2 regions of the Janthinobacterium sp. YR213 genome follow, and region 1 is predicted to be linked to the other one. Evidence: riboswitches for the same ligand, from Rfam matches in the RefSeq annotation. Region 1 holds a riboswitch; the other holds the start of a gene.

The links. A riboswitch is a leader RNA that binds a small molecule or an ion and turns the genes downstream of it on or off. The one in region 1 is predicted to bind thiamine pyrophosphate.
Region 2: linked by a shared signal. The riboswitch ahead of BLT98_RS06680 (TonB-dependent siderophore receptor) and the one ahead of thiC (phosphomethylpyrimidine synthase ThiC) in region 1 are both predicted to bind thiamine pyrophosphate.

The regions. Positions count from the first base shown of each region.
Region 1 is NZ_FNDA01000007.1:110,397-117,696, reverse strand. It holds gene BLT98_RS25780 (ANTAR domain-containing response regulator) at 1-601, opposite strand, end outside; gene thiE (thiamine phosphate synthase) at 681-1,304, opposite strand; gene BLT98_RS25770 (bifunctional hydroxymethylpyrimidine kinase/phosphomethylpyrimidine kinase) at 1,315-2,088, opposite strand; gene BLT98_RS25765 (thiazole synthase) at 2,091-2,885, opposite strand; gene thiS (sulfur carrier protein ThiS) at 2,911-3,123, opposite strand; gene thiC (phosphomethylpyrimidine synthase ThiC) at 3,135-5,048, opposite strand; TPP riboswitch at 5,128-5,243, opposite strand; gene BLT98_RS25750 (hypothetical protein) at 5,352-5,606, opposite strand; gene BLT98_RS25745 (response regulator) at 5,646-6,452, opposite strand; gene BLT98_RS25740 (PAS domain-containing hybrid sensor histidine kinase/response regulator) at 6,481-7,300, opposite strand, start outside.
Region 2 is NZ_FNDA01000001.1:1,505,356-1,512,655, forward strand. It holds gene BLT98_RS06660 (sensor histidine kinase) at 1-800, shown strand, start outside; gene BLT98_RS06665 (Imm26 family immunity protein) at 926-1,405, opposite strand; gene BLT98_RS06670 (ferritin family protein) at 1,499-1,804, opposite strand; gene BLT98_RS06675 (iron-containing alcohol dehydrogenase) at 1,947-3,104, shown strand; TPP riboswitch at 3,182-3,279, shown strand; gene BLT98_RS06680 (TonB-dependent siderophore receptor) at 3,365-5,542, shown strand; gene BLT98_RS06685 (alpha/beta hydrolase family protein) at 5,678-7,300, shown strand, end outside.

The sequences.
Region 1 (7,300 bases):
CGTGCAGGCCGTTCAGGGTTTCTTCGGCCAGCAGCAGCTGGCTGGCGATTTCATTGATCTTGCGGCGGCTGGAACGGGCGTGGTCGCGCAGCACTTCGAACGCCGTGTTGCGGTCCGTCTGGAACTTGCCCATCAGCAAACCGACAGCCAAGCTGGTTTCGCGGCCGGCGGCCAGGGCCGCATTCAGGTTCAGTTCGGTGCGCCGGAGCTGGCGGATCTCATCGGCGCGCGCCAGACCCGCTTCAAACGCGGGCATCAAGCGGCCTTCGTCGACGGGTTTGACGACATAGCCGACGGCGCCATAGGCCGCCGCCTGCTTGCCCGATTCGCTGTCGCCGCTGCCGGACAGGAACATGAACGGCACGGCCGTTTCGCCATGCAGGCGCTTGGCCAGCTCCAGGCCGGACATGCCCGGCATATGGATGTCGAGCAAGGCCAGGTCCGGCTCGCGCTGGGCGATCAGCTGCAGCGCCACTTCGGCCGAATGGGCCAGGGCCGTCTCGTAGCCGGCATGGCGCAGGACTTCGCCGAGGAATTCCAACAGGAGTTGGTCATCGTCAACGATCAGGATAAGGCGTTTCGCGGCGGCTGGCTGACTCATGGGCAAAGGGACCTCGGTAATGAATGATGCTCTTATTATATGCCGATTATCCGCCCAAACCAGCCCTGCACCCGCATGCTCATGCCGCAAACAAGTGATTGAATTGCTGCACCGCAATATTCACATCGTCCGCCTGGTATTCTTTGCCAAAGACGCTGCTGATGGCCGCCACCATGTCGGCGCCGCGCGCCACCAGCGGCGCGGCGTTCTCCGGCGTCATGCCGCCGATCACCACGCAGGGCAAGGCGATCTCGCGCTTGGCCTGCAGCACGATATCCAATGGTGTCGTGACCGGATACTTTTTCACCAGCGAGGGATAGAAGCCGCCGAAGGCCACGTAGCTGGCGCCACCCGCCTCTGCCGTCCTTGCCAGGGCCATGTCGCCATAGCACGAGGCGCCGACGAGCTTGTCCTTGCCCAGGCGCGCGCGCACCTGCGCGACGGACGCATCCGTGCCGCCCACGTGCACGCCGTCCGCGTCGAGCTCTTCGCACAGCTCGATAAAATCGTTGATGATGAAAGGCACGCCATACTTGCGGGCCAGGACCAGCAAGGCGCCCGCCTGCTCGCGCCGCTGTTCCGCCTCGGCGCTCTTGTGACGGTATTGCAGCAGGGCCACGCCACCGTGCAAAGCCTGTTCCGTGATCTCGAGCAGGCGGTCGGTGTCATCCCAGTTCGGGGTAACCAGATACAGTCCACGCATGATGTTTTCCTTATTGAATGAATCGTTGCGGCATCAGTTGGCCTGGCGCAATCGCATACGCGCCGGCCAGGGCCGCATGGCAATAGCTTTGCGCGCCATCCAGCGCTTCGGGCAATGCCTGGCCCAGGGCCAGGCGCGCCGCAATGGCGGACGCCAGGGTGCAGCCGCTGCCGTGGAATTCGCCGGGCAGGCGCGGCCAGCGCCACTCGCGCGCCCTGTCCTCGCCATCGTGCCAGCGGTTGACGATCACCTCGCCTTCGCCATGGCCGCCCGTCACCAGCACGTTCTTGCAGCCTTGCGCGCGCAGGTTTTTCTCGCCGCCCAGGGCCGCCGCTTCCGGCCCATTCGGTACGATGACGGTAGTCACCGGCAGCAAGGGTGCCAGCGCCAGCACGGCGTCGTCCCGGCTGAGCACGTCGCCATGGCCGCTGGCCAGCACGGGATCAAGCACGACAGGCAAATCCGGCCGGACCAGCCGCAATTGCGCGATCAGTTGCGCAATGACGGCCGCATTCGCGGCGCTGCCGGGAATGCCGATCTTCACGGCATCGATGGCGATCCTGTCGATCAGCGCCTGCGCCTGTCGGCGCAGCAATTCCGGGGCCACAGGCTCGACAGCAAACACGCGGTCGTTGTCCTGCACCGTCAGCGCCGTGATGACAGGCAAGGCATGCGCGCCCTGCGCGGCAATCGCCACGATATCGGCGGCGATGCCGGCGCCGCCCGACGGATCGGCGCCGGCAAACACCAGCACAACCGGACGACACGGCAGACGCCTGGACATCGTCATGCCAGGCGGCCCGCCATCGGCGACGATGGCGAAGCGGCGAATTTGCGCGGCATGCGTCCCGCCAGGAATGCTTCGCGCCCGGCCCGCACGGCCAGCTTCATGGCATGCGCCATGCGCACGGGGTCGCGCGCGCCGGCGATGGCTGTATTCATCAGCACGCCATCGCAGCCAAGTTCCATGGCAATGGCCGCATCCGACGCCGTGCCCACGCCTGCGTCCACCAGCACGGGTACTTTCGCCTGATCGATGATCAGCGACAAGTTCCACGGATTCAATATGCCCATGCCCGAGCCGATCAGCGACGCCAGCGGCATGACGGCCACGCAGCCGATGTCCTCCAGAATCTTCGCCTGGATGGGGTCGTCGCTGCAGTAGACCATCACGTCGAAGCCATCCTTGACCAGCGCTTCGGCCGCGACCAGGGTTTCCGGCATGTGCGGAAACAAGGTTTTTTCGTCGCCCAGCACTTCCAGCTTCACCAGATTGCGCCCGCCCAAGAGCTCGCGTGCCAGTTGCAAGGTGTAGACGGCATCTTTTGCGTTGTAGCAGCCGGCCGTGTTCGGCAAGATCGTGTACTGGTCCGGTGGCACGAAATCGAGCAGGCTGGGCGCGTTCGGGTCCTGGCCAATGTTGACCCTGCGAATCGCCACCGTGATGATCTGCGCTTCCGCCGCATCCGTCGCTTCGCGCGTCTGCGGCAAATCCTTGTACTTGCCGCTGCCCACCAGCAGGCGCGATGAGTACTGTTTTCCTGCGATGGTCAGCAGGTCGTTGTTTGTTGCGGTGTTCATGTGTTCTTCCTTCTCTATTCTCAACTTAACCGCCGCCGATGGCGCGTACTATTTCCACTTGATCTTGCGTCTGCAAGACCTGCCCTGGCCACGCCTTGCGCGGCACGACGTTGCGGTTGACGGCCAGCGCCAGCGCCTGGTTTTCCAGCGACAGGGCGGCGATCAATTGATCGAGGGTTTGCCCCGGCGGCACCTGGTGCGGTGCGCCGTTGAGCGTGATGGATATCAATGCAGGCATCACGCTCTCCTTCAGACCTTGCGGTACAGCTCGGCGCCGTTCTTGATGAATTCGATGGCCTTGATTTCCATGCCCTGCTTGAGCGCCTTGTCTTCCGCGATACCCATGCCGGCCGCGTATTCGCGCACCTCCTGCGTGATCTTCATCGAGCAGAAATGGGGGCCGCACATGGAGCAGAAATGCGCCACCTTGGCCGAATCCTTGGGCAGGGTTTCATCGTGGAATTCGCGCGCCTTGTCCGGGTCCAGGCCGATGTTGAACTGGTCGTCCCAGCGGAATTCGAAGCGGGCTTTCGACAGCGCGTTGTCGCGGATTTGCGCGCCCGGATGGCCCTTGGCCAGGTCGGCCGCATGCGCCGCGATCTTGTACGTGATGATGCCGTCCTTCACGTCCGCCTTGTTGGGCAAACCCAGGTGTTCCTTCGGCGTCACATAGCACAGCATGGCCGTGCCATACCAGCCGATCATGGCCGCGCCGATGCCCGAGGTGATGTGGTCGTAGCCGGGCGCGATATCCGTCGTCAACGGTCCCAGGGTGTAGAACGGCGCTTCGCCGCACTGCTCCAGCTGCAGGTCCATGTTTTCCTTGATGAGCTGCATCGGTACGTGGCCCGGACCTTCGATCATCACCTGTACGTCGTGCTTCCACGCAACCTGCGTCAGTTCGCCCAGGGTTTTCAGTTCGCCCAGCTGCGCCTCGTCGTTGGCGTCGTAGATGGAACCGGGACGCAAACCGTCGCCCAGCGAGAACGACACGTCATACGCCTTCATGATTTCGCAAATCTCTTCGAAATGCGTGTACAGGAACGATTCCTGATGGTGCGCCAGACACCATTTCGCCATGATGGAGCCGCCGCGCGAGACGATGCCCGTCAAGCGCTTGGCCGTCATCGGCACATAGCGCAACAGCACGCCCGCATGGATGGTGAAATAGTCGACGCCCTGCTCGGCCTGCTCGATCAAGGTGTCGCGGAAAATTTCCCAAGTTAAATCTTCGGCCTTGCCATTGACCTTTTCCAGCGCCTGGTAGATGGGCACGGTGCCGATGGGGACGGGGCTGTTGCGCACGATCCATTCGCGCGTCTCGTGGATATGTTTACCTGTGGACAGATCCATCACATTGTCGCCGCCCCAGCGGATGGCCCAGGTCATCTTTTCCACTTCCTCGCCGATCGACGAGGTGACGGCGGAATTGCCGATATTCGCATTGATCTTCACGAGGAAATTGCGGCCGATAATCATCGGTTCCACTTCCGGGTGGTTGATGTTGGCGGGAATGATGGCGCGGCCACGGGCGATTTCCTCGCGCACGAATTCCGGCGTGATTTCCGCCGGGATGCTGGCGCCGAAGGACTGGCCAGGATGCTGGCGGCCCATCAGGTCGGCCAGGCGCTCGCCCATGGGGCCGGAAGCTTTCAGCTCGCGCAAATATTCCTGCCGGCGCATGTTTTCGCGGATGGCGACGAATTCCATTTCCGGCGTGATGATACCCTGGCGCGCGTAATGCATTTGCGTCACGTTCTTGCCGGCAATGGCGCGGCGCGGCTTGCGGTGCAGGTTGAAACGCAGCTCGGCCAGTTTCGGGTCCGCCAGGCGGGCGATGCCGTAATCGGAGGTCGGACCGGGCAATTCTTCCGTGTCGGCCCGCTCCATGATCCACGGCAGGCGCGGCGTATCGAGGCCAGAGCGGATGTCGATCTGCACGTCCGGATCCGTGTAGGGGCCGGAGGTGTCGTAGACGTAGATCGGCGGATTCTTTTCGCCGCCGAACGACGCTTCCGTGTCGGACTGGCTGATCTCGCGCATGGGCACGCGGATGTCAGGGCGGCTGCCTTGCACGTAGATCTTGCGCGAATTGGGCAGCGGCGCGATGGCGGCTTCGTCGACCGTGGCGGTGGCGGAGAGGAATTTCGGGTTGGCGTTCATTTTGGCTCCTTGGCTAGACTATTTTTAAGCCTGGAGCCAGCTAAGGAGGTTCGGCTGCGCGCACGCGGAAAAGCGGGGTGCGTTCATCCTAAAGCTTCCCTTCGCTGGCATTATCCAGATCAGGTTCGGAGGGTATTTCTCACCCGCGCTTGCACCGTGTTTCCACAGCGAAAGGCAGGACCCCTAGCGTTTGCCGCCTTGCGGCAGCGAGCCAATTATACGCGGTTCACGCCGCGTGGCCAGATGATTTCTTGCAGGTGTCGTCTTTGCGCATCTGCTGCATTGCAACAGACGCCATCGCGCTTATTTCTTCTTGCCCCAGCGCCAGCTGGTCGGTTCGCCCTTCAGCTGGCAGATGAAAATGAGCACGGCAACGATGGCCACTTCATAGACGATGTAGCCGACCAGCATGGTTTGCGGCGGAAACAGGAAGGCGCCGCAGGCGAACAGCGCCAGCGCGGCCAGGAACACCAGCCAGCCTTGCCAGGTGATGGGCAAGCCCCAGCCCCAGCCATAGGTCTTGGCGGGGAACCAATAGGAGGGAGATTTGTCAGCCATGATGCTTTCCTTGTGGATGTGGATGGCACCAAGTATAAATCAGGCGATGCGCAGGCGCTCCGTGACATCGAGGCCGATGCCGCGGTAGCCGATGAAGCGGCTGCCATTGTCGAACATCGGTTCGCCGCTCACTTGCAGGTACTGCGTGCTGCCGTCGAGGTTGGCGCGGCTGTAGATGAAATCAAGGAACGGTTCGCGTGCGGCAATTTTTGCGTCGAGCAGCGCGCGTTCGGTGGCGTTCCAGCGCTGTGGCTCTTCCTCGCTGCCAATGCCCAGCATTTCGGCCACGGGGCCGGAAAAGCGCGTCAGATTGCCTTGCGCATCCTGTTCCCAGTACCAGTCGGACGACAGTTCCGTGAAGCGCTGGAAGCGCGCTTCGCTTTCGCGCAGCTCCGCCGTGCGCGCTTCCACCATCTGTTCCAGCGACTTGTTGTATTCGGCCAGCTTCTGGTATAGCAAGCGCACTTCCAGCATGTTGTGGATGCGCGTTTTCACTTCCACCAGGTCGAAGGGCTTGCTGACGAAATCCTTGGCGCCCGCTTGCAGCGCGCGCAGCTTGTGGCCGGGCTGGGCCGTGATCACCAGCACGGGCAGATAGCTGCCCGCCTCGATGTCGCGCAAGCCTTCCATCACCTCGAAGCCATCCATTTCCGGCATTTGCAAGTCGAGCAGGATCAGGTCGTAACGGTGCTGCTGGTGCAGCGCATGCACGGCTTGCGGATCCATGGTGGAGGTAATGCGCGTATAGCCGGCATTGCGCAGCACCTGTTCCAGCAGCATGACGTTGGCCTCCTGGTCATCAACGATGAGGATGCTGGCGTTCAGGATCTCGGTGGCTTGAAGCATGGCGGTATTCCTAAAATTAAGTGCTGAATTAGCGTACTGCGTGAGTGTCGTCGGCCAGGCCGTGCGCGGCCGCATGGTGCAGGGCCACGTCGAGCGCATCCATGAACTCGACGACCTTGATCGGCTTGGTCAAATAGCGGAAGAAACCCGCTTCCAGGCCTTTCTCGATGTCGCGCGGCACGGCGTTGGCCGACAGGGCCATCACGGGAATGTGGCTGGTGAGCGGGTCGTCGTGCAGGATATGCAGTGCGCCGAAGCCGCTGATGCCGGGCAGGTTGATATCCATCAAGATCACGTCCGGCTGATACGTGCGCGCCAGGTCGATGCCCAGGTGCGCATCGATGGCTGTGAGCAACTTCAAATCGCTGCGGCGGGCGATCAATTGCTCGACCAGCGCCAGGTTGGCGGGATTGTCTTCCACGTACAGCAAGGTGCGCTGGCTTTCCTGCGGCACCTGCACCTGCGGCAGCGCGTCGCCATCGCCCAGCACCAATGCCGGCGCGCTGCTCGAAGCGAGCTCGAACCAGAACGTGGTGCCCACGCCCACCGTGCTGTCGACGCCGATGGTGCCGCCCATCAATTCGATCAATTGCTTGGTGACGACGAGACCGATGCCCGTGCCCTCTTCCGTGCTGTTTTCCTGTCCCAGGCGGTTGAAGGGCTGGAACAACTGTGCCACCTGGCCCGCATCGAGGCCGACGCCACTGTCGCGCACGCTGACCCGCACCTTGGCGCCGCGCTGGCTGCAATCGACGGTAACGGTGCCGCCGCCCTGGTTGTACTTGATGGCGTTCGACAGCAGGTTGACCATCACCTGTTTCACGCGCGTGCGGTCCGCATGTACATAG
Region 2 (7,300 bases), on a different contig from region 1:
TGCCGCTGTCGCGTTTGACGGCGGCCGCGCGCGACATCGCCAAGGGCAAGCAGCCGGCGCCGCTGCCGGAAAAGGGCCCGATCGAAATCATCGAGGCGAACCGCAGCTTCAACCAGATGGTCGATGATCTGAAACAGGTGGAATCGGACCGCGCCGTGATTTTGGCGGGCATTTCGCACGACTTGCGCACGCCGCTGGCGCGCATGCAGCTGGAAGTGGAAATGGCGAACCTGTCGGACGAGGCGCGCGAAGGCATCCAGTCCGATATCGGGCAGATGGACGCCATCATCGGCCAGTTCCTCGACTATGCCAAGCCGACGGAAGCGTCGAGCTTTACGGATGTCGACCTGAGCGGTTTGCTCAGCGACATGACGCGCGAAGCCATGCGCCTGCCGGATGTGAAGATCAACGCCAGCATCGCCGACGGCGCGCATGCGATGGGCAACCCCACCGACCTGCGCCGCGTGCTGAACAACCTGATCGAGAATGCGCGCCGCTATGGCAAGACGCCGGGCAGCGACGTGACGGAAATCGACATCGCCTGCCAGGTGCGCACCAGCCACGGCGCGAAAAAGGTCATCATCGAAGTGCAAGACCACGGCACGGGCGTGCCGGCAGAAAAGATCGAGCAACTGATGAAGCCGTTCACCCGCCTCGATACGGCGCGCGGGCAGGCAAACGGCGCCGGCCTGGGCCTGGCCATCGTCGACCGCGTGCTGCTGCGCCATGGCGCCGAATTGCAAGTGCGCAACCGCGAAGGCGGCGGCCTGGCGTTTCAGATCAGCTTGCCAGCGGCGTAGGTCGGATCAGCGAAGCCTTGCCTCGCATAATCCGACAACATTGTTGGCTATTCCTGTCGGATTACGCGCCAGGCGCTAATCCGACCTACGCTACCGGCTCCGGCGTTTCCGCCGCCCGACAACGGTCAAGCGGACGCCTGCTCCTGCGCCAGCAATTTATTCATCAGCAATTCCGTCGCCCCGTAGCCGTACAGGGAATCGCTCTCCATGCCCGGCGTATCGAAGGGGATCGATTCTTCGCGGTTCAGCTTGGCAGGGTCGGCGTCCGCATAGCTGGCGCGCCAGGCGCGCTGCAAGGATTCATTGCGGCGGATAAAGGCCGGCATGGGCCAGGCGTCGCGCTCCCAGTGGAGGCTGTCACCCAGCAGAGGCCAGCGCTCGTTGAGCAGGGCCATGTCGCCCGTGCGCAGGCGGCGTACGGCCTGTTCCGGCCGCAAGCCTTCCAGCTCATCGAGCGTCGGCAAGCTGTCGCGCTTCGGTCCGAACATATACGCCAGCATGATGCGCCCGGCAGGCGCCCTGCGCGCCACCACGCCGACGGCATAGCCGCCGCCCGGCAAGGGCACGGCAAACCAGCTGCCTTCTCGGTATGGTAATGATCTCATCGTTGCAAACTCCCCCAAAATCGTGTCCGGGGCACAGTCTACGCGAAACGATGCAAAAGTGGCGCATGGTACGCCACAGCAACAAACCAATAGTTACAATATTTTCTCGTCATAGTGATACTGAGCAACAATCGGCCCCGCCTTGAACAGCGCTTCCTTCATGGCCGCATCCAGGCGCGCATCGCGGCGGCGCATCCATTCGAGCAGCATGGATATTTCGCGCCGGCTGGTGTCGCCCGCATGCGCGAGCACGCGGCGCAGTTCCGGGTCCGTGCATGCCTCGAAACGCTGGCTGTTCAAGTCCAGCGCCTGCAGCGCGGCGATGGTGGCGCCGATGGCGCGGTGCATGTCGAGCGCGGTGGCCGGCAAGCCGGATTCTTCCAGTGGGACGTTGGTCATGCGCATTCCTTTTCGCGTGGTGGTGACATCGGCTGCATTCTCCACCGCGCGGGCGAAAAGCTCAAGCGTCCACGACACGTTTCCACCCGTTCGGCCATAATCATGGCTCAGCAACAGCCTAAACCCCAGCGGCAGGAGCCCCATGTTCAATTTCGACTTTTACAATCCGACGCAAATCCTCTTCGGCCAGGGCCAGATCGCCGCCATCACGGCGCTGATCCCGCCGCATGCCAGAGTGCTCATGACGTATGGCGGCGGCAGCATCAAGCAGAACGGCGTCTATGATGAAGTCAAGGCGGCGCTGGCCGGCCATACCTTGCTGGAATTTGCCGGCATCGAACCCAATCCCAGCTATGAAACCCTGATGCAGGCCGTGGCCATGGTGAAAAGCGAGCGCATCGATTTCCTGCTGGCCGTCGGCGGCGGTTCCGTGGTCGATGGCACCAAATTCATCGCCGCGGCCGCCCTGCATGAAGGCGAGGCGTGGGACATCCTGGCCAAAGGCGGCAAGATCGTCGAGGCCGCCCTGCCCTTCGGCACGGTATTGACGTTACCGGCAACGGGTTCCGAAATGAATGGCTCGGCCGTGATCACGCGCAAGGCCACGCAGGAAAAGCGCTCGTTCATGAGCCGCAAGGTGTATCCGAAATTCTCCGTGCTGGATCCGTCGAAAACGTTCACCTTGCCGCTGCGCCAGGTGGGCAATGGCGTCGTCGATGCGTTTGCGCATGTCATGGAGCAGTATTTGACCTACCCCGTGAACGCGTCCGTGCAGGACCGCTTCGCCGAAGGCATTTTATTGACCCTGATCGAGGAAGGCCCGAAAGCCCTGTCGCACCCGGACGACTACGACGTGCGCGCCAACGTGATGTGGAGCGCCACCCTGGCCTTGAACGGCCTGATCGGCGTGGGCGTGCCGCAGGACTGGTCCACGCACGCCATCGGCCACGAATTGACGGCCTTGTACGAGCTCGACCATGCCCAGACCCTGGCCATCATCCTGCCCAGCATGCTGCGCGTGCGCAAGCAGGCCAAGCGCGCCAAGCTGCTGCAATACGCGGCCCGCGTGTGGGGCCTGGACGGCGGCGACGAGGATGGCCGCATCGAGGCCGCCATCGCGCGCACGGAATTCTTCTTCCGCCATATGGGCGTCAAGACGCGCCTGGCCGACTACGGCCTGAACCACGCCAGCGTGGATGCCGTCGTATCCGCCCTGGAAGCGCACGGCATGACGGCGCTGGGCGAACAGCGCGAAGTGACGCCCGCCGTCAGCCGCAAGGTACTGGAACTGAGTCTGTAGCGCAGTTTGCAGATTCCAGCCACACTGTTGTAAAACGGTCAGCCAGGGGGACAGCTGGCCGTGGTTCATGCTAAGCTGTCAACCGCTAGGGGTCCTGGAGCAGTTATCCGGGTGAGAGATACCCTTCGTACCTGATCTGGATAATGCCAGCGAAGGAAAGCGCAAAGTACCTCCCTCCTTTGATAGCTCCTGCGTTGGCGCCAGCCGAACAAGCAGCCTGCCGTGCTCTTTACAGAGACGGCTTGAACCACGAGCAATCTATGTCCACACCGAATTTATCTGCGCATTTTTCCCGTCCTGTACTGACCCTGGCTATCCTGCACGCGTTTGCCGCGCCTGCCTTTGCTGCGAACGACACCACCGAAGCCGCTGACCCGCAGGCCCAAAACATGGCCGAAGTCGTCGTCACGGCCAGCAAGGCGCCGGCCGCCAAGCGCGCCTCCGTGGGCGGCTTTGCCGACGCGCCGCTGCTGCAGACACCGGCGTCCGTCACCGTCATTTCGCAAAAAGACATGCAGGACTTGCAGATCCGCAATCTCAGCGATGCCGTCAAGCTCGACGCCAGCATCAATGAGTCGTACAACGCCGTCGGCTACGCGGAACAGTTCACCATCCGCGGCTTCAAGCTCGACACGAACTCCAGCTACCGCAAGGATGGCGTGGCCATTCCTGGCGACACGCAAATTCCGCTGGAAAACAAGGAACGCATCGAAGTATTAAAAGGCCTGGCCGGCTTGCAGGCAGGCGTGGCCGCGCCTGGCGGCGTGATCGACTTTATCGTCAAGCGCCCCACCGCCGCACCGCTGCGCACCGTCACCGTGGAAGCGCGCGAACGGGGCACCGTGTATGGCGCCGTCGACCTGGGCGGACGCCTGGAAGACACGCGCTTCGGTTACCGCGTCAACGTGGCGGCCGAGCGCCTGCGTTCCTACATCAAGGGCGCGGACGGCAACCGTCGGTTCATTTCCGGCGCCTTCGACTGGCAGATTTCCCCGCAAGCCCTGCTGCAGCTCGACGCCGACTACCAGGACAAGGCGCAGGTCACGGCGCCCGGCTTCCAGCTGCTGAGCAACGGCAGCCTGCCGGCCAACGTCAGCGCCGACACCATGCTCAACAAGCAGCCGTGGACGCATCCGGTGGAAACCGTCACCAGCAACCTCGGCCTGCGCTTCCAGTACGCCTTCAATGATTACTGGCACGCCACCCTGTCCGCCAACCAGCACTCGTTCAAGCGCGACGACTACACGGCGTATCCGTATGGCTGCAGCCCGGAAGGCTGGGCGCCCGTCTTCTGCAGCAATGGCGATTTCTCCGTATGGGACTTCCGCAGCCTGGGCGAGACGAAGAAGCCGCTGAGCGCGCAAGCCATGATCCAGGGCAAGTTCGCCACCGGCAGCCTGCGCCACGAATTCACTGCCGGCGTGTCGTACTTCAACCGCAAGGACCGGGCCGGCAAGTACGTGTACGACGAAGTGGGCATCAGCAACATTTATCGCCCCGTCATCGTCGCGCCATCCGACGGCGTCACGGGCCCCGTGCGCCTGGTACGCAACGACAAGGAAAAATCCGTCTTCGTGCAGGACATCGTCAGCCTGGCGCCCAACTGGAAGCTGCATGGCGGCCTGCGCCACATCAATGTGGATGGCTACCAGTATGTGCTGAAGGCCGACACGGAAATCCGCGCCAAGCACGACTTCCTGTTGCCGAACGTGGCGCTGGTGTACAACCCGCAAGACAATATCGCCGTGTATGCATCGTATTCGCAGGGCATGGAGCACGGCGGCACGGCCGACCGCTACGCGGAAAACGCCAATGTGGAACTGACGCCGAGCCGCTCGAAGCAGGTCGAATTGGGCGTGAAGGCGGACCTGACGCAGGACTTCATGGTGGCCGCCACCCTGTTCCAGATCCGCAAGGGCCTGGAATTCAACCAGTACCTCGACAGCAGCATGAGCACCTACAACTTCGTGCGCGCGGGCCAGGCCCAGCACCGTGGCCTGGAATTGTCTGCCCAGGGCAAGGCATCGGCCAACCTGAACCTGGGCGCGTCCATCACGGCCCTGAACAGCCAGCAATCAGGCACGGGCAGTGCGGACTACGATGGCAAGCGCGTGCCCAACGTGCCGGCCTTCAAGGCGGCCGTGCACGCGGACTACGCCGTGCAGCAGGTGGCGGGCTTGAGCGTGAATGGCAGCTGGGAATATGCGGGCAAAAAGGCGTTTGAAAACAACAACACCACCTTCGTGCCTTCGTACAGCGTGTTCAACCTGGGCGCCGCCTGGGCCACGCGCCTGGCCGGCACGCCAGCCGTGCTGCGCGCCACCGTCAACAACGTGACGGACAAGTTCTACTGGCGCGATGTGACTCCGGAAGCAGGCGGCTACCTGTTTCCGGGTGCAAGCCGCACCTTGAAGGTGTCGGCGCAATTCGACTTCTGACAACCACATGGGGCATGCGCCGGACATGCCCCTATTCGTGGACGAAAATATCAAATAATTAAAATATTACACTGTGGTAATTATTAAATTGCTATAATTACCACCCTTATTTTATTATCCGCGCAAGGCATCTCCATGAAACAGCATGTGTCGTCACTGATATTTGCCAGCCTGATCCTGATCACCGGAGGCAGCGTCCACGCCACCGAGGCAGCGATTCCCATAGAGCAATTCACCAGCAAGGATCGGTTCAGTACACCACGCCTGTCGCCAGATGGCAAACACATAGCGGTCACGACTCAGATGCAGCAGGGCGGGCGCAGCATCCCCATCATCACCATCTATGCATTGCCGGACATGAAAGCGGTAGGCATGCTGCGCCTGCACATATTTGAAGTGCCGCTTAACTACCTTTGGTTGACGAACACGCGTTTGGTACTGCGCAAGGGTCTGGAACTGGGGGAGCTGGAACAACCGGTATCAACTGGTGAAATCATCGCTTTTGACCTCGACGGCACCAACCAGGAATACCTGTTCGGCTACGATATGTTCCGCTCGTCGAGTCGAGGCGACCGCCTCGACGATGATCATGGCTATGCCCGCATCAACGGCGTTCCCTTGCCGCGCAATAGTCACGTCTTTCTGTCAGCCCAGGAATGGGATCGTGACCGGTCAAAGTTATACGACGTCGACAGCAAGAAGGCCCATCGCAAGACCCTGGCCGACATCGCTGCACCACGCCTGCAGTTTGTGCAGCAGCGCAATAGCGTACCGCGCTTCGCCTACGGCTGGGACGACAAGAACGAGCCGGTGTTGTACCGTCTTGATGACGTCAGCGGCCAGTGGCGTCTCACCCCTCCCATCCCAAAACAAACCACAATCCCGTTCCACTTCACAATGGACGACAGCGCTTTTTTTGCTACCCATGCCGTCAACGGTGGCCCTGAGGCCCTGGTGCGGGAAGAGCTGGCTAGCGGAAAACGAGTGGTTCTAGCGCAAGATCCTGTTGCCGACCTGAGCAGCGTAATGTATGACGCCAACGAGATGCCTTTCGCAGTATCTCACCAGCTGGGCCGTACCCGTGCCATCTACCTGGACGCCAATAGTGCGGACGCCCGGCTGCACAAGCAATTGAGCGCATCTTTTCCGGACGAACATGTACGCTTCATCAACTTCACAGATGACGGCACCACCTTGCTGTTTTCCGTCTACAGCGATCGCGACCCGGGCAGCTATTACCTGTACGACAAGGCCAGCAACAAGGCGGAACTGCTGTACTCGACCATGCCTGGCATCGACCCGGATCGCATGGCCGAGCGCCGCCCCATTGCCTTCAAGGCACGCGACGGATTGCAACTGCATGGCTATCTGACCATGCCGAAGCATGCGCCAGGCGTTAAATTACCGCTGGTTGTCATGCCCCACGGCGGACCGCACGGCGTCTACGATACCTGGTCGTTCGACAGCGATGCGCAGTTCCTCGCCAGCCGCGGCTACGCGGTACTCCAGGTTAATTTCCGCGGTTCCGGGGGCCGTGGCGAGACTTTCATCCGGGCAGGCTACCGTCAATGGGGCGAAAAAATCCAGGACGACATCCTGGACGGCCTCGCCGCTGTAATTGCCGAAGGCGAAGTCGATGCCGGGCGCGTCTGCTCATACGGCGCAAGCTTCGGCGCCTACTCGGCAATGATGCTGACCATACGTGCACCTGGCACCTTCAAATGCGCTATCGGCTATGCCGGCGTATATGAGCTTAGG